4 regions of the Desulfofundulus sp. genome follow, and region 1 is predicted to be linked to each of the others. Evidence: riboswitches for the same ligand, from Rfam matches in the RefSeq annotation. Region 1 holds a riboswitch; each other region holds the start of a gene.
What was found. A riboswitch is a leader RNA that binds a small molecule or an ion and turns the genes downstream of it on or off. The one in region 1 is predicted to bind cyclic di-GMP.
Positions count from the first base shown of each region.

Region 2: linked by a shared signal. The riboswitch ahead of ACPLUI_RS01880 (methyl-accepting chemotaxis protein) and the one ahead of ACPLUI_RS00060 (sensor domain-containing diguanylate cyclase) in region 1 are both predicted to bind cyclic di-GMP.
Region 3: linked by a shared signal. The riboswitch ahead of fliD (flagellar filament capping protein FliD) and the one ahead of ACPLUI_RS00060 (sensor domain-containing diguanylate cyclase) in region 1 are both predicted to bind cyclic di-GMP.
Region 4: linked by a shared signal. The riboswitch ahead of flgB (flagellar basal body rod protein FlgB) and the one ahead of ACPLUI_RS00060 (sensor domain-containing diguanylate cyclase) in region 1 are both predicted to bind cyclic di-GMP.

Region 1 covers NZ_JBNATZ010000001.1:6,180-13,264, reverse strand. Annotated here, with positions in the region: gene sigK (RNA polymerase sporulation sigma factor SigK) at 71-775, opposite strand; gene ACPLUI_RS00070 (DUF3795 domain-containing protein) at 882-1,169, opposite strand; tRNA gene ACPLUI_RS00065 (tRNA-Pro) at 1,395-1,472, shown strand; cyclic di-GMP riboswitch class II at 1,656-1,740, shown strand; gene ACPLUI_RS00060 (sensor domain-containing diguanylate cyclase) at 1,773-2,939, shown strand; gene ACPLUI_RS00055 (ammonium transporter) at 3,426-4,808, shown strand; gene ACPLUI_RS00050 (P-II family nitrogen regulator) at 4,870-5,208, shown strand; gene ACPLUI_RS00045 (NAD+ synthase) at 5,392-7,085, shown strand, end outside.
Region 2 covers NZ_JBNATZ010000013.1:2,759-19,804, reverse strand. Annotated here, with positions in the region: gene ACPLUI_RS01905 (double-cubane-cluster-containing anaerobic reductase) at 1-1,224, shown strand, start outside; gene ACPLUI_RS01900 (acyl-CoA dehydratase activase) at 1,252-2,010, shown strand; gene ACPLUI_RS01895 (hypothetical protein) at 2,034-2,648, opposite strand; gene ACPLUI_RS01890 ((Fe-S)-binding protein) at 2,966-4,198, shown strand; gene ACPLUI_RS01885 (YifB family Mg chelatase-like AAA ATPase) at 4,338-5,873, opposite strand; cyclic di-GMP riboswitch class I at 6,141-6,230, shown strand; gene ACPLUI_RS01880 (methyl-accepting chemotaxis protein) at 6,301-7,857, shown strand; gene ACPLUI_RS01875 (DUF6485 family protein) at 8,139-8,333, shown strand; gene ACPLUI_RS01870 (hypothetical protein) at 8,352-8,687, opposite strand; gene ACPLUI_RS01865 (acylphosphatase) at 8,950-9,228, shown strand; gene ACPLUI_RS01860 (FAD-dependent oxidoreductase) at 9,376-11,085, shown strand; gene ACPLUI_RS01855 (hypothetical protein) at 11,271-11,480, shown strand; gene recJ (single-stranded-DNA-specific exonuclease RecJ) at 11,495-14,089, shown strand; gene ACPLUI_RS01845 (adenine phosphoribosyltransferase) at 14,080-14,598, shown strand; gene ACPLUI_RS01840 (RelA/SpoT family protein) at 14,639-16,783, shown strand; gene ACPLUI_RS01835 (ATP-binding protein) at 16,972-17,046, opposite strand, start outside.
Region 3 covers NZ_JBNATZ010000249.1:44-3,541, reverse strand. Annotated here, with positions in the region: partial or broken gene ACPLUI_RS12565 (acyl-CoA thioesterase) at 1-270, shown strand, start outside; gene fabF (beta-ketoacyl-ACP synthase II) at 255-1,490, shown strand; cyclic di-GMP riboswitch class I at 1,760-1,846, shown strand; gene fliD (flagellar filament capping protein FliD) at 1,992-3,287, shown strand; partial or broken gene ACPLUI_RS12550 (hypothetical protein) at 3,284-3,498, opposite strand, start outside.
Region 4 covers NZ_JBNATZ010000258.1:1-3,351, reverse strand. Annotated here, with positions in the region: gene pseC (UDP-4-amino-4,6-dideoxy-N-acetyl-beta-L-altrosamine transaminase) at 93-1,319, shown strand; cyclic di-GMP riboswitch class I at 1,491-1,578, shown strand; gene flgB (flagellar basal body rod protein FlgB) at 1,626-2,027, shown strand; gene flgC (flagellar basal body rod protein FlgC) at 2,034-2,480, shown strand; gene fliE (flagellar hook-basal body complex protein FliE) at 2,630-2,929, shown strand; partial or broken gene ACPLUI_RS12720 (flagellar M-ring protein FliF) at 2,946-3,351, shown strand.

The DNA of each region.
Region 1 (7,085 bases):
TCTGAGAAAATGTCACCATGGGAGGAGAAATCTTTTTGAGTACTAAAGAGTCGGGACCGGCACAAACTATTCATCTTACCTCACAGGCGAAATATTGAGTTAAACGACTGAGCGCCCGCTTCTCTATGCGGGAGACATAGGAACGAGAGATACCAAGACGTCTCGCAATTTCCCTCTGGGTACGGCGTGCACCATCCTTTAAACCAAAACGCAATACCAGTACTTTGCGTTCCTGAGGGGACAGCTGTTCCAGTTGCTTCCACAACCGGTCCTGCTCCATCTGGCCGGCAACAATATCGCTCACAATCTCGGGATCGGTACCCAAAACATCGATAAATGTAATCTCATTGCCTTCCTTATCCACCCCAATGGGATCATATAATGAAAGTTCCGACCGGATTTTCTTGCGTGCCCGCAAATGCATAAGAATTTCATTCTCGATACAACGTGATGCATAAGTAGCCAGACGGTTGGCTTTTTCAGGATCATAAGTATCCACGGCCTTGATCAGACCAATAGTACCGATGGAAATCAAATCGTCAAAATCTTCACCGGTATGATCGAACTTCTTAATGATATGGGCTACCAGGCGCAGGTTCCGCTCAATAAGGACCCGCCGGGCCGACTCATCCCCGGCCAGCATCTTCTCCAGATATAAGGCTTCCTCCTCCTCGCTTAATGGTTTGGGAAAGCTGTTCCCGGCCACATGGCAGATCAGGATCACCAGACCGTTAAGCATCGACAGTACCGCCAGCGCCAATAGACCAGGCCCCATCGTATCCCTCCCTCAAAAGAATAGGACTATATATCTTATGGGAACAAAAAAGAAAAGGTGCCTGGCCTTTTGGCAATTTCTCGGTTATCCCGTGGCAAGAGGACTTTTAATGCTGGGGACCGGAGCGACGCCTGTACATTTGCAAAAAACCCAGGCTCAGCGGATAGGGACCACGCTCATAGCGGGAACAGGGAAACTCGGAACAATCCCGGGAGCAATAATCGATGTTCCGGGTAATGGCGCAGGCCAGCACGGGGCAACGAAAACCCAGCTGTTCCTGAAAATTGATTTTCGCCCGGGCTTCAATGCTGTTGCCAGGACCGCAGGACGCACATTTACCCCGGTTATACAGGCCACAGGCATCGCAGGCCAGCCCACAGGGACCGGTAGCCATGAAAAAACCCCCTATACAAAAAACTTCTTAAGTTAAGAAACCGGATATGTGGCCTTACAAACAAGGCATTTTCAGGAAATATTTTACCTATCACTCTTTACTGTTTCAATAACTTCTCAGTTTTACGTTTTACTGAGAGGCCGCCTCTACACCGGCCCAGCAACATCTAACCCCTTGACATTAAGTTGATGATACAGTAAAATTAATAATGCTAGAAGGTAATGTCGGGGCGTAGCTCAGTTTGGCTAGAGCGCTACCTTGGGGTGGTAGAGGTCGCACGTTCGAGTCGTGTCGCTCCGACCAGAAAAATCCCTGAAAGCCTTGAAAATCAAGGCTTTCTTTTTTTTTAATAGAGAAAAGGCCGGGCAAAGGGTTCCGTAAGGAACCCTTATTATGCGGATTTCTCCATTTACCCATTGCTCCTGACGTTCGAAAATTTTGTTCTGAAGCAGGAAATTTTAGAGTTCCGTCAAATAAAGTCTTTTCATAAAACGGTGAGCAATGAACCCTGGTCTGTATATTTGGGCGCTTGGACCGGGGGGAGCCAGTAGCGCAACCGCCACCTGCCAGTTTGGATTTAAAACAGGGAGGGGTTTTTTATTTATGCAGCCTTTTATGAATTCCCCGGAAAATTACCATATCCTCGAATCTCTCGACAGCCTGGTGCAAAGCATATCTGAGAACCAGAAGGAGTTCTTTCAAAAAGTTTCAGAAATCAGGGATAACCACTACACGCTGGTGAAAAGTTATTACGAAGAATCGCGCAGGCTGATTGAGATGCTGAAGGAAACTGCCTTCCTGTGTTCCCTGATGTTCAATATACAGGACGAGAAAAGCATCTGTGCCAGCGCCATAAACATCCTGCGTAAACTGCTTGAAAATCCGGTAGCAATCAGGATCCTCTCCACATCCAACAGCCACACAAAATTGGAAATCCTCGCTGAGGAAAGCTCCGCCGCATTTAGCATCAAATCGTTGTGCACCAAAAGCCCCCTCAGCTGTATAGCTATCAAAACGTGCCGTCCCATAATCCACTCACCGCTGGAAAGCGCTGTACCCTGCCCGGAAATGATGGAATCTCCCGAACAATACGCCCACATCTGCTTTCCGCTGATTGCAGATGGTGTTGCGTTCGGGTGCATAAATATTCTTTTCGAACACGATACAGACATAATGCTTTTGAAGAGAAACATCGATCTGATTAATATCCTGGCCGGCTATGTCTCGCTTGCGATACATAACAACCGACTTATTAAAACCGTTAAAAAAGAGGCGTTGACAGATAAACTAACCGGTCTTCCAAATCGTCGTTTTGGTATGGAGGCTTTGCAAAATGAAATTAACCGGAGTAAGAGGTATGGCCACGTATTCTCAATCGCAATGGTAGATATCGACCATTTTAAGCTCGTGAATGACAACCACGGCCATACTGAAGGTGATAAAGTACTCACGCTTATGGCTGACCTGGCCCGCAAGTGTTTGAGAAACGTTGACCTGGTGGCCAGGTTTGGCGGAGAGGAGTTCCTGATCATCCTTCCGGAAACCGATATTGATAAGGCATGCGTGGTCGTTGAACGATTTTGCAGGATATTTAACGAAGCCAGCCTCTCTGACGTTTTGAACGCGAAGAACCTTACTCTAAGCGGCGGTATCGCTCAATTTCCGCACGACGGAGGGGACGTTCTTTCGCTGCTCAAAGCGGCTGACGAAAGGCTCTATCTGGCTAAGAACAGCGGGCGCAACAGGATAGTTGCCGGCAAGCTGAACTGATTGCTGGTCGTTTTGTTCAACCACCCCATAACTTAATTTTATCCAACGGCGGTAAGGTATTGACAACAACTCCTCCCCGCCTTATAATCTGAACATAAGGAGATACAGGGTGGGTATCAGAGAAGACAGTGGTGCTTTAATGAGAAGGTTCCGTTAGGACTATATAAACTGGTTATCCAATGGTGGAGATCAGGCAAAGGCGCTTTTTCGGAAGGTGTGTCTTCTGAAAGGCGCCTTTTTATCTTACCAGCAAGAGCTCAAAGCAAGGGTGCTTTATAAGGGAGCAATGTTGCTCCATTAAAGCACCCTTTTTACGTTTTGCAGGAAACGTCCGACCGGTGAATTGGCGCCGTTCACCCCGGGCGATAAGATACAGGTCGTCATCTTCCGCTGTTGCAGAAGGGCCCGGAGACTGCACCAGCTGAAGGTATGGAAACGATGGTTTTATTTTAGATGAGGAGAGTGATGCAAGTGTACAGGCGAGCCATGAGAGGACTTTACCTTTTGCCCCTGGTTTTGCTGGCCGCACCCGGTCTGGCCTGGGCCGATGAAGCTCGAATTGATACGGGAGATACCGCATTCGTTCTTATCTCTGCAGCACTGGTGATGATTATGACTCTGCCCGGGGTGGCCCTGTTCTACGGTGGTATGGTCAGGCGCAAGAATACCCTTAGCACGATCATGCAGAGCCTGTTTATCATGGCCTTGATTTCGCTGCAGTGGGTCCTCTGGGGTTACTCCATCGCCTTTGGTCCTGATCAGGCGCACCTGTTCGGCAGTCTGGCCTGGCTGGGGTTAAATGGCGTGGGTCAAGCGCCAAACCCTGATTATTCGGCTACCATTCCTCACCTGGCATTTATGGCTTTCCAGATGATGTTCGCGGTAATCACCCCGGCATTGATTACCGGCGCCTTTGCCGAACGGATGCGTTTCCCGGCTTTTGTAGCCTTCACCCTGCTTTGGGCCACCTTTGTTTACGATCCCCTGGCCCACTGGGTATGGGGTGTTGAAGGCTGGTTGCGCAACCTGGGCGCCCTGGACTTTGCCGGCGGCACGGTAGTGCACATTTCCTCCGGCGTATCCGGCTTGATCGCAGCCCTGGTGCTAGGCCGGCGCAGAGGTTACGGTTCGGAGCCGATGGTGCCCCATAACCTGCCCCTTACGGTCCTGGGAGCGGCGTTGCTGTGGTTTGGGTGGTTCGGCTTTAACGCCGGCAGCGCCCTTTCGGCCAACGGCCTGGCGGCCAGCGCCTTTGTGGTGACCAATACGGCCGCTGCAGCGGCAGCCCTCTCCTGGGTCTTTGCCGAGTGGATCCGTCACGGCAAGCCTACCGTTCTAGGCGGCGCCAGCGGCCTGGTGGCCGGTCTGGTGGCCATCACCCCCGCCTCGGGGTTTGTCGGGCCGATGCCTGCGGTAATCATCGGCCTGGTGGCCGGCGTTGTCTGCTACCTGGCAGTGAGTGTGCTAAAGTCCAAACTGGGTTATGACGATTCCCTGGATGCCTTTGGAGTTCACGGTATCGGCGGTACATGGGGCGCGCTGGCCACCGGCCTGTTTGCTTCCAGGGCTGTTAACCCTGCCGGTGTTGACGGTCTGCTCTTTGGCAACCCCCATCAGTTATGGATCCAGTTTATCAGCGTACTGGCCAGTTGGCTGTTTGCCGCTGTTATGACTTTCGTCATCCTTAAAGTGGTGGGATTGTTCTTCAAGTTGCGGGCCAGCGAAGATGAAGAAGTACAGGGTTTGGATATTACCCAGCATGGGGAAGACGCTTACTCAGACATGGTGCTGGGCGCACCGGTGAGCCGCATTCAAAGCTTATCGGGTTCTCATTCTACCGTGGTCACTACCAGGGAAGCTGGTGTGTAAGGATAAATTAAAACTGCTTTTTCCCTGGACATGAACTACTTGAAGTGAAGGAGGAACCTCAATGACCAAAATTGAATGTATCATCCGCCCCGGTAAGTTGGAAGACGTTAAAGATGCTTTGGGAAGATTTGGCATACATGGTATGACCGTAACGCAGGTAATCGGCTGCGGCCTGCAAAAAGGTCGTACCGAGGTCTACCGTGGTACGGAATACAGCATTAACCTGCTGCCTAAAATCAAAGTGGAAATTGTCATTGCCGATAAATTTGTGGATGAAGTGGTAAAGCTCGTTACCGAAGCCGCACGTACCGGTGAAATCGGCGACGGCAAGATTTTTACCTATCCGGTGGAAAACGCCATTCGCATTCGTACCGGTGAAACCGGTGAGAGCGCCATCTGATAATTCCCCGAGAAGGAACAATATCTGGTGTTTGTCAGGCAATGGTGCCAGATCCTTGCAAGGCATTTCTGTTTTTGTTAAAATACGGGCGAGGAAAATAGTCAGGGCAATGGGGCCCCGGCCATACGCTTTTTTAGCGGAGGACGGGGTTTTGTTATAGCTTCAGAAAGAGGGGTTTAGTCCGTGCTTATAGCTCTGGCCCAATTAAATCCCACCATTGGAGACGTCGGCGGCAACGTGGATAAAATGAGGAGGGTCGTTGAAACGGCTCGTCAGGCAGGCGCGGATTTAGTGATCTTTCCGGAACTGGCGGTAACGGGTTACCCACCCCGGGATCTGCTTTACCGGGATGGTTTCTTGAACCGGGTTGAAGATGCCCTGCAGGCGGAGGTGGCCCCCTTGAGCCGGGGACCCGCCCTTTTGGTGGGCGCCCCGGTCAAGGGAGAAAGGGATTTTCTTTACAATGCTGCCCTGCTCTATGCAGGAGGAAGTTTATTTTTCCGGCAGGACAAGAGCCTGCTTCCCAACTACGACGTCTTTGACGAAAGCCGGTATTTCAGGCCCGCCCGGGAAAGGGCTCCGGTGCGGGTGGGGGGTTTTAACCTGGGCCTGACCATCTGCGAAGACATCTGGAACGACAAGGACTACTGGAACCGCCGGTTTTATGAAATAGACCCCGTGGAAGAGCTGGTGGCCAAAGGAGCGGACCTGATCATAAACCTGTCAGCTTCCCCGTATCATTATGGCAAAATCGACCTGCGGGTGGACATGATCCGGAGCATTGCCAGAAAATACGGCCGCCCCCTTATTTATGCCAACCAGGTGGGGGGCAACGATGAACTTATCTTTGACGGTTCCAGCCTGGCCGTGAACCCCTCCGGCCATGTGGTCTGCCTGGCGGCCAGTTTCGAGGAAGACGTGGTCCTGCTGGAAGTAGCAAGAACAGACACCAGGGGTGTGCTGGTGAGGGCGATGGGAAGGCTCCGCTGCCCTGCCGGGGAACCGTGGGGTGCCGCACCGCAGCTTTACCCCTGTCCGGAAGTTCCCTCCGGACAACTGCCTGATGAAGACATCAGCTACGTTTACCGGGCGCTGGTGCTGGGTATTGCCGACTATATGCGGAAGACCGGTTTCCAAAAGGCCGTTATCGGCCTGAGTGGAGGCATCGACTCCTCCGTCACCGCCGTCCTGGCTGCTGCGGCGCTGGGATCTGAGAACGTGCTGGGGGTATCAATGCCCTCACGATACTCCTCTCCCGGTAGCCGTTCCGATGCCCGGAAACTGGCGGAAAACCTGGGTATTGCCTTCCGGGAGGTACCCATCGAAGGAATGTTCAGTGCTTTTTTGGAATCTATGAATCAGGGTGGCGACCCGTGCAAAGACCTGGCGGAGGAGAACATCCAGGCCCGCATCAGGGGCAATATCCTCATGTTCATTTCCAACAGGGAGGGCTACCTTGTCCTTACTACCGGCAACAAGTCCGAGATGGCTGTAGGCTACTGCACCCTCTATGGTGATATGTCCGGAGGGCTGGCAGTACTGGCCGATGTGCCCAAGGTGATGGTTTACCAGCTGGCCCGCTATATCAACCGGGAGCGGGAAATTATTCCCCGCAGCGTGCTGGTCAAGCCCCCTTCGGCGGAGTTGAAACCGGGCCAGGTGGACCAGGACTCCCTTCCCCCCTACGAGGTTCTGGACGCTATCCTGAAGGCATACATCGAAGAGGAGAAGTCGGCTGACGAAATTGCCGCCCGGGGTTTTGACCCGGAGCTGGTCAGGGAAATAGTTCGCAAGGTGGACCGGGCCGAGTACAAGCGCCGCCAGGCTGCACCGGGTCTGCGGGTAACCTCCAGGGCCTTTGGTACGGGCCGTCGTAT
Region 2 (17,046 bases), on a different contig from region 1:
AAGCATGACCGGTTGACCACTGCTCTGCCTCTAATTTATGAAGAGGTTTACCTTCAGCAACCGGGCCGCCCGCAGGCCATGGAGTACTTCGACCTGGTGGTGGCCGAAATTCATAGCCTGAGGATTGCCGAGCTGGTGGAGCACCGCCGGCAGGGAGGCAAAGTTTGCGGGGCCTTTTGCGTGTTCGTACCCGTGGAGATTATTCGTGCCGCCGGAGCCGTTGCCGTCGGCCTGTGCGGCGGCTCCCAGTTCTGGGTTCCCGACGGGGAAAGAGTTTTGCCCCGTAACCTCTGTCCACTGATAAAAGCGTCAGTGGGTGCCCGACTTAGCGGTACGTGTCCTTATTTCCAGTCCTGCGACCTGCTAATCGGCGAAACCACATGTGACGGTAAAAAGAAGGCGTGGGAAGTCCTGAGTGAATATGCTCCCGTTTACGTGATGGATCTGCCCCAGATGAAACGGCCCGAGCACCTGGCTGCCTGGCGCAGGGAAGTGGAGTTGTTCCTGGCCAAAATCGAACAGTTGACCGGCTGCCGGGTAACTCCCGAGAAGTTGGCGGATGAAATTCAGCTCCAGAACAGGCTGCGTCAGGTTCTGGGCCGCCTTTACCGGGCACGCAAGGCGGATCCGGTACCCATAAGCGGCAAGGATGTTCTGCTGGTTACCCAGGTCAGCTTCTACGATGATCCCCGCCGTTTTATTGATAAAACGGAAGCGTTGGCAGCTGAAGTCGAGGAACGTATCGCCAGTGGGGAGGGAGTGTTCCCCTCCGGAGTTCCGCGTATTCTCGTAACCGGTACGCCCATGGCCATTCCCAACTGGAAGCTGCACCACATTATTGAAACGTCTGGTGCCGCAGTAGTCTGTGAGGAAACCTGTACCGGTACCCGCTTTTTCGAGCATCAAGTGGATGAAACCGGATTGACCCTGGAAGAGCAGTTGCAGGCCCTGGCCGACCGTTACCTAAAAATTAACTGTTCCTGCTTTACTCCCAACCCGGGGCGTATTGAAGATATTTTCCGCCTGGTTGAAGCTTATCGTGTTGACGGTGTCATCTATTATAACCTGCAATTTTGCCACGGATATGCGGTTGAATATTATGCCGTGGAAAAAGCCCTGAAAGAACGGGGTATTCCAGTGATGAAAGTGGAAACGGACTACAGTGAGGAAGACACCGGTCAACTGCGCACCCGGGTGGAAGCCTTCCTGGAAATGTTACGCTAGCTGGCCCGGAAAGGATGAAAGAATTGAATGTGTGTACTGGGAATTGATATTGGTTCCCGGACCATTGCAGTTGCTATTCTGAGTGAGGAAGGAGAACTGCTGGCCGGTAGAGTGGCGGACAGCGGTCCACGCCCGCTGGAGCGTGCCCGGGAGATGGCCGGGGACCTGTCATCATTCCGGCGTGTGGTGGCCACGGGCTACGGGCGCCACGGCGCCCGGGCGGACTTTGCCACCGATCTGATCACAGAGATCAAAGCGCACGCCCTGGGTGCCCGGCATTTTTTCCCTTCGTGCCGCACCGTGCTTGATATCGGCGGCCAGGACAGCAAGGTGATCCTGCTGGACGAACAGGGTCGGGTCATGGACTTCATCATGAACGACCGCTGCGCCGCCGGAACGGGTAAGTTTCTAGAGGTTATGGCCCAGGGGTTGGGTCTGTCTCTCGAAGAAATAGTGACCGTTGCCTGTACAAGTGATGTGGATATAACTTTAAACAGCATGTGTACCGTTTTTGCAGAATCAGAAGTGATATCACTGCTGGCTACGGGCCAGCCCGTGGGGGCCGTGGCCCGGGCCGTGCTGAACTCCATTTGCGATCGGACTCTCAACCTGCTGTTGCGTTTGGGCATCAAGCCGCCCGTGGTTTTCACCGGCGGTGTGGCGGCCATCCCCGGCTTGCCCGCATATTTTGCCCGCCGCATGGATCTCGTGGATCTGCAGGTACCCCCGTCACCACAGCTGGTCGGTGCTCTGGGGGCGGCTCTGTACGGGATAAAGGCAAATTAAAGCCACGGTATAACACCCGTGGCTTATTTGCTTTTATTCATTTTTTCTCGGAACCAGCGGTGAATGTCATCCAGTGCCGGGGGTGCCACATAAAAAACGTGGATATCCGCAGGGAGCTGAATCCCGTGGTCTTCCCTGATAAAAAGCAATCCTGCTTCCCCATCCCTCAGAGATTCATCAATGCGGCGGGAAATGTGGGCAAATCTTTTTTCGCTGGCTTCCCGGTAGAATTTGCTGATGATATCAAAAGTTTTCTGGCTCATAACTACCGGCAGGCAATTACCCCAATCCATGCTTTCTGTAAACAATTCCATGTCCTCGGTGGCTTCCAGACTGGCCCCACGGTCACACTTTTCCTTAATGATACGGTAACTTCTCTCGTGAAATTTCTCAATTATACTTAATCCAGTCTCCCCACTGACAGCCAGGGATTCATGGTAAATTTTTTTGATTGGCCCCATTTTATGCTCCAGGCCGTTTAGTTGCTGTTCCACCTGTTGCCAGTAAGCGTTTACCTTAACGGAAAGATCTTCCGGAATCTCCCTGGGGGTATAAATTAAAGGTACCAGATAAATTTTTCTACCCCCCTGAAAATTAGCAACGGAAGGCTTTTCAATTCTCCCCAGCATTTCAGACATGACCGCAAACCTCCCTTGTCACCGCAACTTGTCTCCTTAAATATAGCATATGGCCGTTCTTTTTACCACCGCCACAGTTGTTCAACTACTTTCGCCAACCGGGTCAATGTATTTAATTAAATTAAATTCTATTTCCAGAAGATTGTTTAACTTTAAAACTTTAAATTATTTAACTTGAATCTGTATAATATAAAGAAAATTGAAGATATCAAGAAATATTCTGTGCATTACTTATATATTTGTTTTATTTTCCTAATTGCTCACTTAAATTCTTAATTGATATAGTAAACCAAAAGGCTTTTTAGGGGTGGTAGAATTTGAGCGCAATCGAGGCGGCGAAGCTCGACCCTTCTTTTCGTGAAGAAATAATGGCGAGGTTCTGTACGGACAAAAATCCGTTAGATTTCACCAACTGCCTTACATGCGGCATGTGCAGCGCCGGCTGTCCCTATAACGGTCTGCACGATAATGCTGATCCACGTGTCTTCATCCGTCAGGTTTTGTTGGGAATGAGAGAAGAAGTTTTTAATTCAAAATTTATCTGGACCTGTTCCATGTGCGCGCGGTGCACCATGCAGTGTCCCATGAACGTGGACATAGCTGGAATTGTGCGCACCGTTCGGGGAATGCTGGTCAGCCGGGGTGTGTACGCGCCGGGCTTTCTGCAAAACGTAGTGAACGCCCAGGTTAATACCGGTAACCAGATGGAAGTTACGCAAGAAGATTACCTGGAAACCCTGGAGTGGATGGCTGAAGAGACGGCCAATGAGCTGGGCGACTCTAATATTAAAATTGAAGTGGACAAAGAGGGGGCCGACTACCTTTACCTCTGGGACCCCCGGGAGATAAAGTATTATCCCCAGGATATTGCCAGCATCCTCAAAATCATGTACGCTGCCGGGGCTAACTGGACGTGCAGTAGCCGCTGGTGGGATGCTACCCACTACGCTTATTTCAGTGGGGACGACGAGGCCTCACGGCTCTTGCTGGAGAGGATCTATGAAGAATACGTACGTTTGAAAGCAAAAGTCGTAGTGGTTACAGAGTGTGGGCACGCTACGCACGCTCAGATGTGGGGACGGAAGGTCTGGCTTAAAAAAGATTACCCGGTGGTTAGTTTCGTTCAACTTCAGGCACAGTGGATAAAAGAAGGGCGAATCAAGCTCGATCCTACCCGTAATCCTGAGCCAGTTACTTTTCATGATCCATGTAATTCCGTCCGCAAGGAGGGAATTGTTGAAGAACCCAGATATTGTTTGCAGAAAGCTTGCCTTGATTTTCGGGAGATGTGGCCTAATAGGGAATACAACTATTGTTGTGGCGGCGGGGGTGGTCTTTTATCCATGGGCAAGGATATTTACCCTTATCGTATGGCTAAGGGTAAGTTAAAGGCTGAGCAGATTGAAAGGACAGGTGCGAAAATAGTTGTTACCCCCTGCCATAACTGCTGGGACCAGCTTAACGATATTATTAAATATTACAAGCTGAACGCAAAACTGGCGCACGTCCATCACCTGGTTAGCAACGCACTGGTTCTTCCAGCAAAGTAGTTAGAGGAAGCCCGTGACTGGTGTCGTTAGAAAAGATAAGGGCCCGCGTGTTAAAAAGGGTCCTTATATTTTTTTATTATTGCCACCCGGCCCCCAAAACGCTCGGTCGGCCATGTTTTACGAAAGTAAGGCTTTTTGTTTACCCTGGCCAGTACCTTGCCTCCAGGCTACGGTACTGCACTGCTTCAGCCAGGTGTGCGGATTCAATGATCTCGCTCCCGTCTAGATCGGCAATGGTACGGGCCACCTTGAGCAACCTGTCGTGGGAACGGGCACTCAGGTTCAACTGGCGGAAAACGGATGAAAATAACGAGCGGGCCTCACGGCTGAGGGAACAATAACGGCGTACCTGGGCCGGGGTCATGCGGGCATTACAGGTCATCTCCGCAGAACTAAAACGCTGCCGCTGTAGGGTCCTGGCCTTTTCCACTCTTTTTTTGATCTCTGCAGAAGATTCGCCCGGCTCCCGGCGGGCCAGGTCTTCATAATCCACCCTCGAAACCTCCAGGTGGATATCAATGCGGTCCAGCAGGGGACCCGAAATGCGGCCCAGATAACGCTGCACCTGATAGGGAGTGCAGGTACATTCACGGGTGGGATCGCCAAGATAACCGCACGGGCACGGATTGGCTGCAGCCACAAGCATCAAACTGGCGGGATAGGTTACCGCACCACTGACCCTGGAGATGGTTACCACTCCATCTTCCAGGGGCTGGCGTAAAGCTTCCAGCACATCCCGGTGGAATTCCGGTAGCTCGTCCAGAAAAAGAATGCCATGATGGGCAAGGCTGATTTCTCCGGGACGGGGATGGCGTCCGCCTCCGACCAGACCTACCGCCGAAGCACTGTGATGGGGCGAGCGAAAAGGCCTCCGGGTAACCAGAGGCTCTCCCGGCTTCAAAAAACCTGCCAGGCTGTAAATTTTAGTGATCTCGAGAGCTTCTTCAAATGTAAGGTCAGGTAATATACCCGGCAGCCTCCGGGCCAGCATGGTTTTACCCGAACCGGGAGTCCCCACCATAAGCAGGTTGTGTCCCCCGGCTGCCGCCACTTCCAGCGCCCGGCGGGCCGCAGCCTGGCCGCGCACATCGGCCATGTCCGCACCGTTTTCGCCATCCTGGTTCATCAACACCGCGGGGTCCACCTTGTAAGGTGAAATTTCCTCTTGATCAAGCAAAAAACGAGTAAGCTCTGCAAGACTCCGTACCGGGTAAACCTGTACATCCTTTACGAGCGCAGCCTCGGCTGCATTATCCACGGGGACCACAACCGCCTGCAGCCCCTGTTCACGGACGGTTAGAACATTGGGCAGCACGCCAGTCACCCCCCGCACCTGTCCGTTCAAGGAAAGCTCACCAAGAAACACATAGCGGTCAACTACAGATTGAGCCAGTTGCCCGGTTGCGGCAAGGATACCCACGGCGATGGGCAGGTCGTAAAGGGGACCCTCCTTACGCAGGTCGGCTGGAGCCAGGTTCACCGTAATGCGCCGGACCGGGAATTCAAAGCCGGAGTTTTTCATGGCAGCACGTACCCGGTCCCGGGATTCCCGGCAGGCCAGATCAGGCAACCCGACCAGGTCAAAACAAGGCAGCCCGTTACTTACATCAACCTCTACCTGTACCACCTGCCCGTTCAGTCCATAAAGAGCCGTACTTTTCACAATGGCGAGCATGAACAAGTCCTCCGTAGCATTGAAGAGAAGAAACACCTGGTGTCATGTTTCGCCAGTTGAGCAAATAGTTCCTCCTGTTATCAGGACAAATTTTTACATAAGCAGCTTTTGATATCATCAGCAAATTCCACCGGGGAGCCAGCAGAAAAGAAATGCCCACATGGCTGGGGCTGCAGACGCTGCAGGTATTTTTGTTTTTAGCGGGAAAAAGAAGGAAACCCGAAATAATTGTCGAATAACGTATTAAGCCTTTTAAAAGTCTTTTAACTTCCCGGCGGGCAAACCCGGCGAAAGCCGGGGACGCAAAACCACAGGTCTAAAGTTCCTCATGGGAACCATGACGGCTGGGTTGCATGGGAACAGTTGCCGCAGGGAGGTACAATTTTCTCCCTGCTATTTTTTGTGCAAATAGGAGGGAAATCAACACATGAAGTTTTCCGTAGGTGCCAGGATCGGTGGTGGCTTTGTCATTCTCTTGCTCTTTCTGGCTTTTATTGCGGGCGAAGGGGTAAACGTGGTCAATAAGACGAACAAAAACCTGGATGACATTGAAGTACGCTTCCAGCGCATCAGTCTGGATTACCGGATACAGATCGCTTATACCAATGCCATGTATGCCATGCGCGGTTTCATGGTCTACGGCAGTGACAGGTATCTTGACGAGTACCGTCAGCAGATGGATCTGACAAGAAAGCTGCTTGAAGAACGCCTCCGGAATGTTTCGGCTCAGAATAAAGAAAACTTTGAACGGGTTCTGGAAAAATTAAATTATTACGATCAAAAGGCCAGCCAGAGTATCGTACCTCTGATCAAGGAAGGAAAAACTCAGGAGGCTATAGCTGAAGGGAAGACTATCGCTCCCATAAATGCTGAAATAAGCAGCCTGTTAAACCGGCTGATTATCGAAAATGAGGGGAAGAGCAAGTCTCTGATCGAACGTGCAGTCGGTGAAGGCAGGAGCGGTAGACAAACGGTCTTGATCCTCAGCTCAATTGCCCTGTTGTTGAGCATCTGTTTGGCCTTTTTTATTACCAGGTCGATAACCGGCCCCGTTAAAACCATCATGCAAGCTGTCCAGCGGATTGCCGGCGGCGACTTTACCCAGCCGGTATGTGTAAAGGTTCAGGACGAACTGGGTAACCTGGCCGTTGCAGTAGAGCGAACGCGCGAACAGTTAAAGGAACTGGTCGGTGAAATAGCTTCTGCGGCTGAAACCTTGACCTCTAGAAGTGAGGAGGTAGCTTCATCTTCCGAGGAAATTAGTGCTACCGTGGAAGAGGTGGCCAGTGCCACTGGCGAGGTGGCGGCCACAGCCGAAAAAGGCCTGGACAATGCTAGCCTGGCGGCTGCGGAGTCGAAGCGTGTTGCTGAGGTAGCGCAAACTGGTGGACAAACTATTAAACAAACGGTAGATAAGATCAATGCCATTGCGGTAACGGCCGGACGTGTAAACCAGGCGATCCAGCAGTTGGGCGACCTTTCGGCACGCATAGAAAACATTACCAATACCATCACGGGTATCGCCGATCAAACCAACCTGCTTGCCTTGAACGCGGCCATTGAAGCCGCACGGGCGGGTGAGCAGGGGCGCGGTTTTGCTGTTGTAGCCGAGGAAGTGAGGAAACTTGCCGAGCAATCCGCCAGTGCTGCCAGAGAAATCGGCCAGTTGATAGCCCAGGTACAGTCCGGGGTGGGAGAGGCTATCAGGGCCATGGAAGAGGGGGCCAGGGAAGTACAGGAAGGCGTAGCAATTGCATCCGGAGCGGGTGAGGCGCTGAAAAACATAGAGGAAGCTATTGGCAAGAGTGTGGCCCTGGTTGAGGAAATCACTGAAGGAGCTAAACAAACCAGCGATGGTACGCAGCAGCTTGCTGCCAGTGCTGAACAGATTTCGGCAACAATTCAGCAGATTACCTCTTCTACTCAGGAATTGGCTGCGCTTGCCCACAAGCTGCAACTCCTGGTCGGTAAGTTTAAGATCTAGCACTACATGTCAGGATCAACTATGGCGGCTGCCGCCCCTGTACGGGGGACGGCTGCCGTCCAGGTAGTTAATGTGATATCGGGCCGGACTGTTTTGTTTCAGGATTGCCAGATAAGTCTCCATAGGATAAGATAATTATTGAAAGTGAGTTGCCTGGTAAAAAGTAGCTCGCGCACTGTTTTATGTAAAATGGGCGTAAGAGTAAGTATCCGCCGGTAGAATAAGAATAAAAAATAAAGAAAAATAAAGCAATATATAAAGTTCGAGGGGAGGTCCCGCGCATGGAATGTCATGTGGAAAAAAATAAAGCTCAATGCACCTGCACTTATGAACCCTGTCCCCGGAAAGGAAAATGCTGTGAGTGTGTTGCCTATCACCGTAAACATAACGAGCTGCCTGGTTGTTTCTTCCCTCCGGAAATTGAAAAGACTTATGACCGTTCTGTTCGCCGTTTTATCCAGTGTCACCGCGGCTGAAAAAGCAGGTTTCCATCCCTATTCCCTTTTGAGCAACCCCATTTCCGCGGGTCGTTTTTTTCTGGCCAGGGGGTCCGAGATGTATTCATGGGTGCCACTGGCTGCTGCTGCCACTATAAAGGCATTTACCAGCGCGAGTCCCACCGTTTCCAGGCTCAAGGTTCCCCGGACGGTCACCACAAACAGCTGGGCTAAAAAAGCTACCGCAATGGCCAGCGGGCGGACCGCCCAGTCTCCCCATCGTTCCTTGATGGGGGTTTTTAGCAGGGCGGTAACTATGGAAACGAAAAGAACGAGCTCGCCGAAGGTGCTTAAGTTTTCCACTGTGAAAAAATCACGGGGTGGTTCGGGCATGGGGGTTCCCTCCTTTTGTCATTTTAATCCCCTGCTGGAATGGTTGGGGCCGGTTCTTGAGGCAGGAAGCCGGATCAACCACCCATGGAGCGGGCCGGAGCTAAATCGCGCCTGGTGTAAGAGCGGGTGATGCCTTGAGCCTTTGGTTCGCTTTGCTGTATACTATGCGGGTCTTTGATGATGTGTACCTGGAGGTATACTCATTGCTACCTTGCAGTGGAGTGCTGGAATAACCGGCTTGACAGAAAAGGGGTGTGATTTTGTGCTGCGCAAGCGCGTTTATATCAGCGGTAAAGTCCAGGGTGTGGCGTTCCGTGTTTACACGCGGGAGACGGCTGTTAAACTTGGGGTAACCGGGTGGGTTCGCAACCTCAAAGACGGCCGCGTGGAGGCAGTCTTTGAAGGCGAAGATGAGGCAGTGGAGCAGATGTTGAGCTGGTGCCGGGAAGGGTCGCCTCATTCCAGGGTGGAAAAAATAGAAGTGATCGATGAACCTTACCGGGGTGAGTTCCCTGGTTTTACCATTGCTGCTACGGTGTAGATTTTCAAAAGTTCCTTGTTTTATGCGGGAGCTTTTTTGTTTTACGCATTTTTTTCTTATCGTCGGAAAGAGGAATCTATCGTATTATCGCGAAATAACAATACATTGTTTAAATAAGTGTTCAATGGTAGTGAAGGGGGAACAACCATGAGTAAGAGAAGGAAGAAAATACTAATAATCGGAGGTGTGGCTGCAGGGCCCAAAGCAGCTGCCCGGGCTAGGCGCTGCGATCCGGGGGCAGAAATAACTATCATTGAAGAAGGAAGTTTTCTTTCCTATGCCGGTTGCGGCATGCCTTTTTACGTTGGAGGTATGGTAGAAAAGCATGAGGAATTAATGGCTACGACGGCAGGAGTGGTCCGGGACGCAGGCTTTTTCCGCAATGTCAAGGATATTAACGTACTGACCGGTACCAGGGCTGAAGCCATCGACCGGAAAAATAAAATCGTTCGCGTAACCAACCTTGCAACTCATGAAACATACGACCTTCCTTACGATAAGCTGGTCCTGGCTACCGGCAGTAAACCGGTTCGGCCACCCCTTCCCGGCATGGATCTGGCCGGTGTATACACGCTGGGGAGTCTTGAAGAAGCCCTGGTTGTCCGCAAGGCCGTTGAACAGGGTTCCCGCCGGGTGGTTATTGTTGGCGGGGGCTTAATCGGGCTGGAACTGGCCGATGTCCTGGGAGCAAAAGCCGCGGTCACCATCGTGGAGATGATGGACCATGTATTATCAACTCTCCTGGACCCGGAGCTGTGCATTCTTGTAGAGAGGTTTTTGCGCGGCAAAGGAGTGCAACTAGTCCTGGGGAGCAGGGTGGAACGCATTGAAGGAAATGGGGATGGTGCCGTGGCCCGGGTCATTACCACCGCCGGCTCATTGGACGCGGACCTGGTGGTTGTGGCAGCAGGAGTGAAACCGCGGGTGGAACTGGCCCGGGAAGCGGGGCTCGAACTGGGTGAAACGGGAGCCATTAAGGTAAATGAGTATTTACAGACTTCCGACCCGGATATTTATGCCGGTGGGGACTGTGTGGAAAACATCCATCTCATTTCCGGCCGGCCGGTGTATACCCCTATGGGCTCTGTGGCCAACCGGCACGGCCGCGTAATTGGTAATAACGCGACCGGAGGCCGGGATATTTTCCCCGGCGTTTTAGGAACAGCCATTCTCAAAGTTTTTGAGATGAACATTGGACGTACGGGGCTTTCCGAAAATGAAGCCCGCCGCCTGGGTTACAATGTGCAGTCCTTCATCTGCCCTGCACCCGACCGCGCCCATTTCTACCCGGGGAGCAAGCCCATTATCGTCAAACTGGTGGCCGATGCTTCCACCCGTAAGCTTCTGGGGGCACAAATCCTGGGGCCGGGGGATGTCGATAAACGTCTGGACGTGGTGGTGGCGGCTCTGAGCATGGGTGCGACAGTGGATCAGCTGGCTTCTTTCGACCTGGCGTACGCGCCGCCCTTTTCCACCGCTCTCGATCCTCTTACCCACGCCGCCAATTGCCTGCGCAACAAGCTTGACGGGCGGGCCAAATCCATTAATCCTCTCGAAGTAAAGAGACGCCTTAAGGCCGGGGAGGATTTTGTGCTTCTGGATGTGCGTACCCCGGCGGAGTTTAATGAAATACGCCTGCCCTATCCCAATGTGGTATTCATACCCCTGGGCAAACTGCGGGAACGGGCCAAAGAACTGCCTCAAGACCGGGAAATCGTTGTTTTTTGCAAGGTAAGCCTGCGGGGTTGGGAGGCCCAGACCATTCTGGAAAGCCTGGGCTTTACAAACGTGAGTTTCTTTGAAGGAGGCATTGCCGCCTGGCCTTTTGAGCTGGATACCGGCCCGCGTCCGTCATAAAATTGTAAACAAATACAGGCGCCCGGTTGTCTTCTCATCCGGGCGCCTTAATCTTTCCGTTGCCAGCCCTGCTTGTGTTCATTTATAATCTACTTGAGGTTGAAATCATGCAGAAAATGGTAAAACATAGGGTCTGGCGTGTCAGAAAAGAGGAGCCGGTTATACAGGAGATCTTGTCCCGGGAATTGGGTATTTCACCGCTGCTTGCCCGTCTACTGGTTAACCGGGGAGTTTTGACAGTTGAAGATGCCCGGCTTTTTCTCAAGGGTAACTTAAATCATATGGGAGATCCATACCTGCTTCCGGACATGCACCGGGCTGTAGCCAGAATTTTGGCGGCCGTCAAAAGCCGGGAAAACATCCTGTTTACGGAGATTATGATGCGGATGGTATAACAGCCACTGCTCTTATGGTTAAGGTTCTGGAGCGGTTGGGTGCCCGGGTGGATTATTACATACCCCACCGTTTGACTCAGGGTTACGGCCTGCATGAAGATGCTTTGCACCGGGCCCGGCAGGCGGGGGTGGATCTCCTCATCACCGTGGACTGCGGTATCAGCGCAAAGAAGGAGGTGGAAGCAGCAAACAGGTCTGGCGGGCCGGAGATCATTATCACCGATCACCACCAGGTGCCGGAGGAAATTCCACCCGCTCTGGCGGTAATTAATCCTCAGCGAAGAGATTCCACCTATCCCTTTAAGGAACTTGCCGGAGTAGGGGTGGCCTTGAGGCTGGCACAGGTGCTTTTGCAGGCTGCCGGTGAGGGGGAAACTGCCTGGTATGATTACCTTGACCTGGCCTGTCTGGGAACGGTTGCCGACATTGTACCCCTCACCGGGGAAAATCGCCTTCTGGTCAAACATGGTTTACCCAAACTGGCGGCTACCCCCAATCCCGGGTTACAGGCCTTAATGCAGCTGAGCGGAGTGAAGGCTGAAAAAATGGGCACCAGGGAGGTGGGGTTCGTCCTGGCCCCGCGGTTGAATGCTGCCGGTCGCATGGGTGACTGCCGGGTGGCGGTAGAACTCCTGCTTTGCCGGGATCCGGTACGGGCCGGGGAGCTGGCGGCACAACTGGACCGGGAGAACCGGGAGCGCCAGCAGGTGGAGTCACGGGTCCTGGCGGAGGCTCTGGGTATGCTGGATGCCCTGGGAGGTGCCCGGGATCTGGTGGTAGTTCTGGCTTCTCACGGCTGGCATCCGGGTGTGCTCGGTATTGTGGCCTCCAGGCTGGTTGAAATTTTATACCGGCCCGTGTTGCTGATCTCCCTGGATGGCGGCCAGGGTAAGGGTTCCGGCCGTAGTATTCCCGGTTTTCACCTGTACCAGGCTTTATCTTCCTGCAGAGAGCATTTGCTCGCCTTCGGGGGGCACGAAGGTGCGGCGGGTTTCACCATAGCCGCCGATCGCGTGGATGCCTTAAGAAAAGCCATTAATGATTATGCTGCCGCCGTTATCTCCCCGGACTTGTTGCTGCCCGGGCTTGAGATAGATGCCCTGGTCTCTCTGGAAGATATTCCCTATGAAGTAGTAACTGAACTTGACAGCCTGAATCCTTACGGCCACGGCAATCCCGAGCCTTTGCTGGCATGTTGCGGAGTGACAGTAATTAATTGCCGGGAAGTGGGACGGGAGGGCCGCCACTTGAAATTGCTGGTGCGGGAGAGGGGAACGGTACGGGACAGCATTGGTTTTGATCTCGTTGGCTACCTGGAGAATCTGGGTGCGGGGGAAACTGTGGATCTGGCGTTTGTGCCTGCCCTCGACCAGTGGAATGGAAATGCGCGGGTACAACTGGAAATAAAGGCTCTGCGGCGAGCGGGAGAATGGGAAGAGGTATCACCACAGCGAGAACCCGGCCTATCCCCCGACCGGGGGCTGGATGAGTTTCTTGTTAATCTCTATAACGGGGCAAAAGAATCTTTCGGGAAGGGTATCTCTTTCTTTTTGCCTGAATTTATCCAGCGTAAACTGGCGGAATATGAGCAAAAAACGTCCGTTTCTCCGGCAGGAGTCCTGAAATTTTATAGCAGCCCGGACCAGTATGCAACTCCTTGCCCGGTGACCTCTTCTTTCCCCCGGATTGCCTGCTCTGCTGGAGAGAGGACCGGCACACTGCAGCAGAGTACACAACTTCCCTTCCATATAGTAGATTTACGGAGGCAATCTGCCCGTCCATCCTGGCTGGCCGGGCTGGCCGATGCCGGGCAACGTCTCCTGGTGGTGGTCGGCGCGGCCCACCGTACGGTAGAGCTGGCCTTTTACCTGCGCCGGGTTTGTTCCGGGTCCGGGAGGCAGGTGGCTTTTTGCCACCCCTGGCTTAACCACGAGCACCAGGAGATGTTGCGCGAACTTTTTGCCCGTGGGAAGCTCAACGTGCTGCTGACCACGCCGGCTCTGGCTCCTTCTCTGGCCGGTGCCGGGACCGACCACCTGGTGGTTTATAACCTGCCCTACCACCGGGAGGAGTGGGACCTGCTGCTGGCGGCAGCGCTGGTGGGGGAAGCCCGGTCCCTCTGGCTGCCTTTTGGTCCGGAAGATTTGAGGGAGGCCCGTTTTTACCTGGAGGCCCTGGCTCCCGACAGAACTCCTCTGGCCAGGTTGTATGCCCTTTTACACAGGGTCACCAGGGGGAAAGGTGTTTGCCCGGCAGGCCGGGAGCCTGAACCGGTAAAACCGGGTGGGGGTAGTTTTTGCCGGCAGATGGCCGGGTTGTTGCGTCGCAGCGGCTGTCCCTGGGTGCAGGATTTCACAGTGGGATTGGGTTTGAGAGTCTTTTTGGAGCTGGGCCTGGTGGAGTTGTCACCTCCGGGAAGTTCATGGCCTGTTTCTTTGCGTCCCCGGTGCGGGCAGAAGCTGTCCCTGGACTCCTCCCCCACTTACCGTCTTTTGCACCAATTAAAGAGAGAGGCCCTTGCCTGGCAGAAACACGCCCTGGAGGTCTCCATTCGTGAAATTGTTTCCGGGTATTTAACAGATCAGGAGGTGGTAAAGAAATGGACCTGAAACAAAAAATCCGTGTCATTCCGGACTACCCCCGGGAAGGAATCAGTTATAAGGATATCACCCCCTTGTTACGGGATGGCAAAGCCTTTCGCTATGCTGTTCAGTCCCTGGCCGCCGAGTGCAAAAACAAGGGGGCGGAACTGGTGGTTTGTCCCAAAGCCCGCGGTTTAATGATCGGTGCCCCACTGGCCTGTATCCTTGGAATCGGGCTGGTGCTTCTGCGTAAACCTGGTCAGTTACCCGGAGAGGTGTTTACCTGGCACTACGACCTGGAGTTTGGCAGCGATGCCCTGGAAGTGCACCGGGACGCTATCCGGCCGGGGCAGAAGGTGCTGGTGGCCGATGAACTTCTGGCTACCGGGGGTACTGCGTTTAATGCCATCCGGCTGGTCGAGGAGCTGGGAGCAGAAGTGGTGGGGGCAGTCTTTTTAATTGAATTGACCGGGCTTGGGGGCCGGGTTAAACTAAGAAATTATGACACAATCTCCTTGGTGCAGTATAATTATTAAAGGAACAGTTTTTGCTTGGCCCCTGAAGGAGTGAAAGTAAATGCTCCAGGAACTGGTACACAGGGTAATTTTGTATAACCCTCAAGCAGATGTAGCCCTTTTGAACCAGGCTTACCGTTTTGCGGAACAGGCCCACCGGGACCAGAAGCGTATTTCCGGAGAACCTTTCATCACCCATCCCGTGGCTGTAGCCCATATTCTGGCGGACCTGGAGATGGACTCGCAAACCCTTGTGGCCGGATTGCTCCATGACGTGGTGGAAGATACCAGCGTTACATTGGAGGAAGTCAAGACCGCTTTTGGTGATGAGGTGGCCTTGCTCGTAGACGGGGTGACAAAGTTGAGCCGCCTTGAGTACCGGTCCAAAGAGGAGCATCAAGCTGAGAATTTGCGTAAAATGTTTTTGGCCATGGCCCAGGACATCAGGGTCATCCTGATTAAGCTTGCAGATCGCCTGCATAACATGCGGACCTTGAAGTACCACAATGAAACGAAACAAAGGGAAATAGCCAGGGAAACCCTGGAAATCTATGCTCCCCTGGCCCACCGTCTGGGTATATACCATTTGAAATGGGAACTGGAAGACCTTTCTTTCCGCTACCTGGAGCCCGAAAAGTATTACGAACTGGCCGAACGGGTATCCCGTACCAGGCGGAAGCGGGAGGAATATATCAGAGGGGCCATTCAGATTTTACGGCGGAAGCTGGCCGAAGTGGGTATTATGGCCGACATCCAGGGTCGTCCCAAACATCTGTACAGCATTTATACCAAAATGCAGAAACAACAAAAAGACCTGGGTGAAATTTACGATGTGCTGGCTGTACGGGTGGTCGTAGAGTCGATACGGGAATGTTATGCCGTTCTGGGTACGGTGCATACCCTCTGGAAGCCCATTCCCGGTCGTTTTAAAGACTATATTGCCATGCCCAAATCAAATATGTACCAGTCCCTGCATACTACTGTTATCGGGCCGCAGGGAGAACCCCTGGAAATTCAGATCCGCACCCGAGAGATGCACCGGACGGCCGAGTACGGTATTGCCGCCCACTGGCGGTACAAGGAAGGGGGTAAAACGGACCGGGAGCTGGATCAAAAGCTGGCCTGGTTACGGCAGGTTCTTGAATGGCAGCGGGAACTCCGGGATGCCAGGGAATTTATGGAAAGCTTAAAGATCGACCTGTTCTCCGATTCGGTCTTTGTCTTTACGCCGAAGGGAGATGTGGTGGAACTTCCGGCGGGATCGGTTCCCATTGATTTTGCCTACCGGGTGCACACGGAGGTAGGACACCGTTGCGTGGGGGCCAGGGTCAACGGGCGTATCGTACCCCTTGACTATCAGTTGAAAAACGGGGACATTGTCGAGATTCTCACATCCAAAAATACCGTGGGACCCAGCCGTGACTGGCTTAATGTGGTCAAGACCTCCCATGCCAAGAACCGCATCCGTCAGTGGTTTAAAAAGGAACAGCGGGAAGAAAACGTCATTAAAGGGCGGGAGGCTCTCGAACGCGAGGCCCGTAAGCAGGGTGTGGACGTGGAGTTACTTAAAGGGGAAAAGGTTCTGCAGTTCGGGCGGCGGTTCAACCTGGCCACCATCGAAGATGTGTATGCTGCCGTAGGTGACGGTACCCTTACCGCCCAGGCGGTCATAAACCGCCTCAGGGAAGAAATCAAAACGCCAAAGGTTCCATCCGGAACAACCCAGCCTGCCAGGGTAAAACACCAGGACTCCGGATCTGCCCAGGGGATCCGGGTTAAAGGCATTGGCAACCTCCTCACCCGGCTGGCCCATTGTTGCAACCCCATACCCGGAGACCCTATTATCGGCTACATTACCCGGGGGAGGGGAGTGTCCATTCACCGGGTGGACTGCCGCAATGTGGCTCTCTTTCAGCAGGGTGAAAAGGACCGGCTTGTGGAAGTTGCCTGGGAGGGTGATTTCCAGTCTCCCTTCCTGGTCAGGCTGGAGGTTTCCGGTATGGACCGTGCCGGGTTGTTGAGCGATGTCATGGCTATCCTGAGCGAACTCAAGATCAATGCCAACTGGGTCAATGCCCGCGGGCTTAAAAACCGGCAGGCGGTTATTGATTTGCTGTTGGAAATGAGGAGCAAGGAGCAGCTCGACTTAATCATCAATCGCATTAACCGGGTCAAGGATATATACGAAGTCAGGCGCACCAGCTAAAAGGCGCTAACTTGATGGCCTCTGATCAAGCTCACGAGGGTAGGTCACGCTATCCAGGGCTGCATTATCATGCACTGGCATGAAATAAAAGCCAGAGTGATGGCTCTGTCCAGAGAGTGGCTGGCGGCTTTCTGCGAGGGGTGCGACTGGGGAGAAGTCTGGGCCGGGAAAAAGAAAACGCTCCGAGGTTAGCTCAATTTTAGCATGGCTTTAATCTCATCCCACAGAGCCAGTATGCCTTCTTCCATGGGAGGGGAACATTC
Region 3 (3,498 bases), on a different contig from region 1:
TTGGAAACCGTCCTGGTCACTTTAACCCGAACGAGAATCGGATTTAAATATAAAATATTCAAAAAAGACGGGGTGTTGGCCGCCGAGGGCTTTACTATCCACGCTTATGTGGATGAGGGGGGAAAGCCTTTTGATTTTAAAAAACGCCACCCTGTCCTGTGGGAAAAGATAAACGCTCTATTTGGCGAACCAAGGGGTCATGAGATGCGGGGTATTCAAGATTTCAGCTTGGCTATGAACCGGGAGGCAGAAGAGTGCGAGAACGGGTAGTAATTACTGGGATGGGTGCGGTCACACCCATAGGTATCGGTGTGGAACCTTACTGGCGTAACCTGTTGCAGGGAAAATGCGGGGTCGGGTACATTTCCAGGTTCAATACCGATCACCTGCCGGTTAAAATTGGAGCCGAAGTTCGGGATTTCAGGGCGGAGGATTTTTTACCCAAAAAGCTAATTAAAGAAACGGACCTGTTTATGCAGTACGCCCTGGTGGCAGCCGGAGAAGCCCTCCAGGACGGCAGCCCTACCGGAAATCCGGAACGCATGGGAGTGGTCATGGGTACTGCCGTGGGAGGCATCACTACCATTACAGAATCGCAGGAGCGGCTCTGCCGTACCGGTTCCACCCGCATAAACCCCCATTTCATGCCCCGGATACTGGGCAACGTGGCTGCGGCGCAAATTGCCATTCTCCACGGGTTGAAGGGGCCAAGCCTGACCGTAAGTACCGCCTGTTCTTCAGGGGCAGATGCCGTGGGCACCGCACTCATGCTTTTGCAGCGCGGAGAGGCCGATGTCATGGTCGCCGTAGGGGCAGAGTCCATCATCTGTCCCCTGGTCATAGCCGGTCTTCATGCTGCCAGGGCCATCTCTACCCGCAACGACGCTCCGGAAAAGGCCAGCCGTCCCTTTGACCGCCGGCGGGACGGATTGGTGATGGGAGAGGGAGCTGGCGCGTTGATTCTGGAAACTCTTTCTCACGCTGAGCGCCGGGGCGCACGGATCAGGGCGGAATTAATCGGTTACGCCAACTTTGGTGACGGTTACCATACCACGGCACCCGAACCCGGCGGGAGGGGAGAAATCCTGTGCATGCGTAAAGCTCTGGAAAGGGCGGGCTTGACACCCGCAGACATTGACTATATTAACGCTCACGGAACCTCCACACCCCTGGGCGACCGAGTGGAAACTCTGGCCATCAAGGCTGTCTTTGGTTCCCGTGCTTTTCAGATTCCCATTAGCTCCACGAAGGGAGCTACGGGGCACCTGATGGGAGCCGGTGGCATAACCGAGTTAATAGCCTGTATCAAAGCTATCGAAGAAGGAATCATACCGCCTACCATCAATTACGAAGAACCGGATCCGGATTGTGACCTGGATTATGTGCCTAACATACCCCGCCGGGCAAGAGTGAGTGTGGCCATGTCCAATTCCTTCGGATTTGGAGGGCAGAACGCTTGCCTGGTGGTGCGGGAATTCAAATTCAGATGAGCCCATGTGGTTGGCTGAGTTCCATGAGCTTTGTCAGGAGGTCTGCAGCCAAGTATTCAGCTGGGCACTGGAACAGCTCGATACCCGCCTGATGAATGAACGTGACCGGAGCACCTGAAGGCCGCTGCCTTGAAGCTGATGTTTTTGAGCGGTGAGGTCTCATAACGGGAAAAATTTTTGTGGAGATACTTCCTGGATCCTGACACGGACCATCGGTTTTTCCAGAATTAAGAATTGCCATAAAAAGCTGAGAATGGTATAATTATACTACCCGAGAAAGGCAAACCCGTCGAAAGGCGGGGGCGCAAAGCCAAAGGGTCTAAGGCAGAGTACCGCTATGACAGCCGGCTGCCGGGACATTGGAGAAAAAGTCAGTTATCACTGGTAATTGTACTTGTAGAAATCCGTCCGGCTTCTGCGGGGTCAGGTGGATTTGCCGGCAGGTTTTGAGGCCAGGTGCTGGTACTTCGCCTTACTTCGGGAAGGAGGCGTTGACAATTAATGGTGAGCCCGGTGTATAGTAATTACTGGTATTCTGAATTGCTGGTAAATTACCTTCTGAGCCCCGGAGTATCTTCTTATTCTTACCAGCCAGTATTACCCATCAATGCAGTCGAGGAAATCCTGTTAAAAAATAACTGGGTTCAGCAACAACCTTCTCTGGTAACTAATAGTTTGGTTAGCTTGAATAATTACGCCCGTCAGCTTTGGGAGGCTTCCCAGCCTTTACAGCTCGGTACGACGGATAATGTGTTCCTGAAAAGGGTTGCTACTTCATCTGTTCCCGGTGCTGTTACTGCCCAAGCCCAACCAGGTGCCACTTTAGCCACTTACACCGTAACTGTAAGCCAGCTTGCCGCTGCCCAGCAGAATTTGGGCACGGCCCTGGCGAGCAATGCAGCTGCTGGACTTGCAGCGGGGACTTATACTTTTAGCCTTCAAGCAGGCGGCAAAACTTATACCATATCCTTTGCAGTTAACAGCGGGGATACCAACCTGACAGTGCTCAACAGTATGGCCAATGCCTTAAATGCTGCTGGCGCGCCAGTTACCGCTAAAGTAGCTACCGATACTGTAGCGGGTACCAGCCGCCTGGTTTTAACTGCTTCGAACACTGGTACCGGTAATGCTTTCACTTTAGCCGATATAACTGGCAATGCCGTGGCTTATACAGGGGCTAATACTGTCTCGGTTGCTGCAGCCAATGCGAGCTACACCGTAAACGGCATCCCTTACACCTCTCAAAGCAACACTGTCTACCTGGACAACCTGAAGCTCACCCTGAACCTCCTGGCTCCAGTATCCAGCGCCACCGTTACTGTCGCTCCCGATACCCAGGCTATAAGTACTGCTGTCAATAATTTTGTGGCAGCTTATAACAACTTGATTACCTTTACTGCTCAGAATTCCCAATATATAAGTCCCCAGATCGTGTCCAGCTTGAAACAAGCCTATAGCTATCAAGCCGCGAACCTGGCCGCCATAGGCATTACCCGGAATCCTGACGGTACCTTGGTTATTAACCAGTCTACCCTTACTAATGCTCTCCAAAGTAACCTTGGAGCGGTCGAGGCCGCCTTTAGCGGTGTAAATGGTTTGGCCGTAACAGCTGGTTTTGAAGCTCAACAAATTTTCACTGCTCCGTTAACTACCTTTATTAATCCTTTTTCTCTGGTGAGTACCACTGCTGGTGCGGCGAGTTACTACCCCCTTTATAACTGGATGGGACTATCAAATGCTGCAAGCTTGTGGTCTGTATTGCTGCCACCGGGTTCTCTTTTTAATCAGATAGTTTAGGAACCGGGCTCTTCGCTGATGGTACTGGTACGGACGATAGCGGAAGCCCTGGGTACGGCAGAAGCAGAAATGGCCGGACACCTTCCGGTGTGCCCGGCTTTTTCTTTCGTGAAACCACAACGGAAGGGGAAATAAGTATGCGGGGAGCGATAAAAGCTGCAGCGACTGCGGTACCCGCCGTTTTTGCAGCGGCGACCCCGGCGCTTGCTGC
Region 4 (3,351 bases), on a different contig from region 1:
GTGTTACGATACTTTAAGATGCTTTTTCGCTGATCAACCCGTGCAAAACCCGAAAAAAATATATCAAAAGGAGCAGTAATTCAGTTATGCCCATGTGCGACAACCATCCCGAGCCCCTGCCCGCCATTGCCGGGGGCAACCCCGTGAGGGAGACGTATCTTCCTTATGCCCGGCAGTGGATTGAAGAGGACGACATCGAAGCCGTCACCCGGGTATTGCGGGGCGACTGGCTGACTACGGGTCCGACACTGGCCGAATTTGAAAAGCAATTTGCCGCCCGGGTGGGTGCCCGTTATGCCGTGGCCTACTCCAGCGGGACGGCGGCCCTGCACGCAGCCTGTTTTGCCGCCGGTGTGGGCAGGGGTGACGAAGTGATTACCAGCCCCATCACTTTCGTGGCCAGCGCCAACTGCGCCCTTTACCTGGGGGCGAAACCCGTGTTTGCAGACATAGACCCGCGTACTTATAATATTGACCCGGTCGAAATAGAAAAAAAGATCACCCCGCACACAAAGGCGGTCATTCCCGTACATTTCACGGGACAGCCCTGCGATCTGGAAACCATTCACGCCCTGGCCCAAAAGCATAACCTTGTGGTCATAGAAGACGCCTGTCACGCCCTGGGGGCAGAATATAAGGGGCACCCCATCGGCTGCCTCAGCGATATGACCGTCTTCAGCTTCCACCCCGTGAAACACATCACGACGGGGGAAGGAGGAATGGTGACTACCAATTCTGATGAATTGTACCAGTGGCTGCTGCTTTTCCGCAACCACGGGATCACCCGGGACCGGGAATTGATGGTGGAGGACCAGGGCCCCTGGTACTACGAAATGCTGGATGTAGGGTTCAATTACCGCCTCACGGATATCCAGGCCGCCCTGGGTCTGAGCCAGCTGCGCAAGCTGGACCGCTTTCTTGCGCGCAGGCGCGAGATCGCCCTGACCTATAATGAAGCCTTTGCAGACCTGCCTGAAGTGGAAGTTCCTTATCAGGCCCCATACGGACGTTCGTCCTGGCACCTTTACGTGCTGGCCTTGAACCTGGACCTTCTGAGAGTGGGGAGGCGTGAGGTTTTCGAAGCCCTGCGGGCGGAAAACATCGGTGTGAATGTACATTACATGCCCGTGTACCGCCATCCGTACTACCGTTGGCTCGGAGACCCGGACAGCTGCAGTCTTTCCGGCTTTTACTGCGTCCACGCCGAAGAGCTGTACGAGCGCATTATCACCCTGCCCCTTTACCCGGCCATGAATGACGGGGACGTACGGGACGTAATTACGGCCGTGTGCAGGGTCATCGCCTGGGCACGAAAATGAAAGGCAATTTTCCGGTATTTTCGTGTATTCGACAGCTTTCGACCCAATTTCTATAACCCGTTCCGAGTTTTTTTATTTTTTTTGTGTTTTTTTCTTCTCCTAAGAAGGAGTTTGGGAGATCGTGTCAAATAAATTACCAATCAGCTGCCAAAGCCAGCCAAAAATTAGCACATTGTCCAGGGGCAAACTTCACCGAAAGGGAGGGACGCAAAGCCACGGGCCTACAGCGACTATTCGCCAGGGCAGCCGGGCTGCGACAATGTTTCCCGGCCGTCGGGTCGGTTTTTTGTTTGGGGAGGTGGTTTTTTGGACCTGTTTGCCAGTCCCATTCTGGTGGCACTGCAGAAGCAACTGGATGCATCGGCACTAACCCAGAAGGTGATTGCCAATAACGTGGCCAATGTGAATACACCGGGGTTTAAAAAATCTTCTGTCAGCTTCACTGAGGAACTACGGCGGGCGCTGGGGGAGGACGCACTGCCGCTGGTTACCAGCAGCCCCCGGCATATCGGGGCTCCGGTCCCGCTGGCCCGGGTCGAGCCCACGGTGGTGAAGGAGGAGGGCACCACCATGGGCTATAACGGCAATAACGTGGACATTGATCAGGAAATGGTAAACCTGGCCGCCAATGCTCTCACGTACCAGGCTGCCGCCCGGGCGCTGGGCGACCGCCTGTCCCTGTTGATCTACGTTATTCGAGGGAGGTAACAGACGGTGCCTTTATTAGATGTATTCGGCATCAGTGCCTCGGGCTTAACAGCTTCCAGGCTGTGGCTCGATATTACCGCCAACAATATTGCCAACCTGCAAACGGCGGGCAGGCCCAACGACCCTTTGAACCCGGCCTACCGCCGGAAAATTCCCGTGTTTGCCGAGAAACTGCAGCAGGCCCTGGACTCCCCGCCAGGCCAGCCCTCCTTCAACGCCGCTGGCGTCAGCGTGGAGGCGGTAGTTGAAGACCCATCCCCGCCCCGGCTCGTTTACGAACCTTCCCATCCCCTGGCCGATCCACGTACTGGCTACGTGGCTTATCCCAATATCAACATTGCCAATGAGATGGTCAGCATGATCGCAGCCACCCGGGCCTATGAAGCCAACGTTACGGTTTTGAACGCGGCCAAGGACATGGCCGTGAGAGCTCTGGAGATAGGCAGGAGCTGATGGTTTGTAATCAGCCGCGACAGACCGGGGCCGGCCCGAAACGGCTCGCGGTACATATCCCACGCGAAGCACTGGAGTAACAAAGATAACGATGAGTCCAAACAGGTTCGCTGAACGTTTAAATTGTTGACCGGGAGGAGACCAGATCGATGCAGGTTTTACCCGTATCTCCCATAACCCTGGTACCCACGGCAAGCCAGCCCGCAAAACCGGACGCCGCTGCCGGTGCCTCCGGTTTCGGCCGCATGCTTGAACGGGCGCTGGAAGAGGTCAACAACGCCCAGGTGCGGGCCGACCGGGTGGGCCTCGACTTCCTCACCGGACGGGTACAGGAACTGCACCAGGTTACCATCGCTATGGAAGAAGCACGCATTATGATGTCCCTGGCTGTTGAGGTGAGAAACAAAATAATCGATGCTTATCAAGAAATTTCGCGCATGCAGGTCTAAGGAGCTGTTTTAGTCGATGAACCCCAGTCAGATCCTGGCCCCCCTGAATGACCGGTGGCGGGGGTTACCCCGTTCCCGGCAGGTTCTTTTGGCCGCCGCTGCCGCGGGGCTGCTGGTAACCGTAATTTACCTGGTTGCACTTGTCACCCAACCACGGTACGCTCCCCTGTTCACCGGCCTCGAACCCAGGCAGGCTGGCAAAATCGCCGAAGAACTCAAAAACATGAAAATACCCTACCGGCTGGAAGATCAGGGAAGAACCATCACCGTACCGGAGGGACAGGTGTACGACACCAGAATCCAGCTGGCCAGCAAGGGGGTGCTGGCCGATTCAGGGGCAGGGTGGGAGCTTTTTGACCAGCAAAAGTTCGGTGTTACCGATTTTGAACAGCAGGTCGACTACCAGCGGGCATTACAGGAAG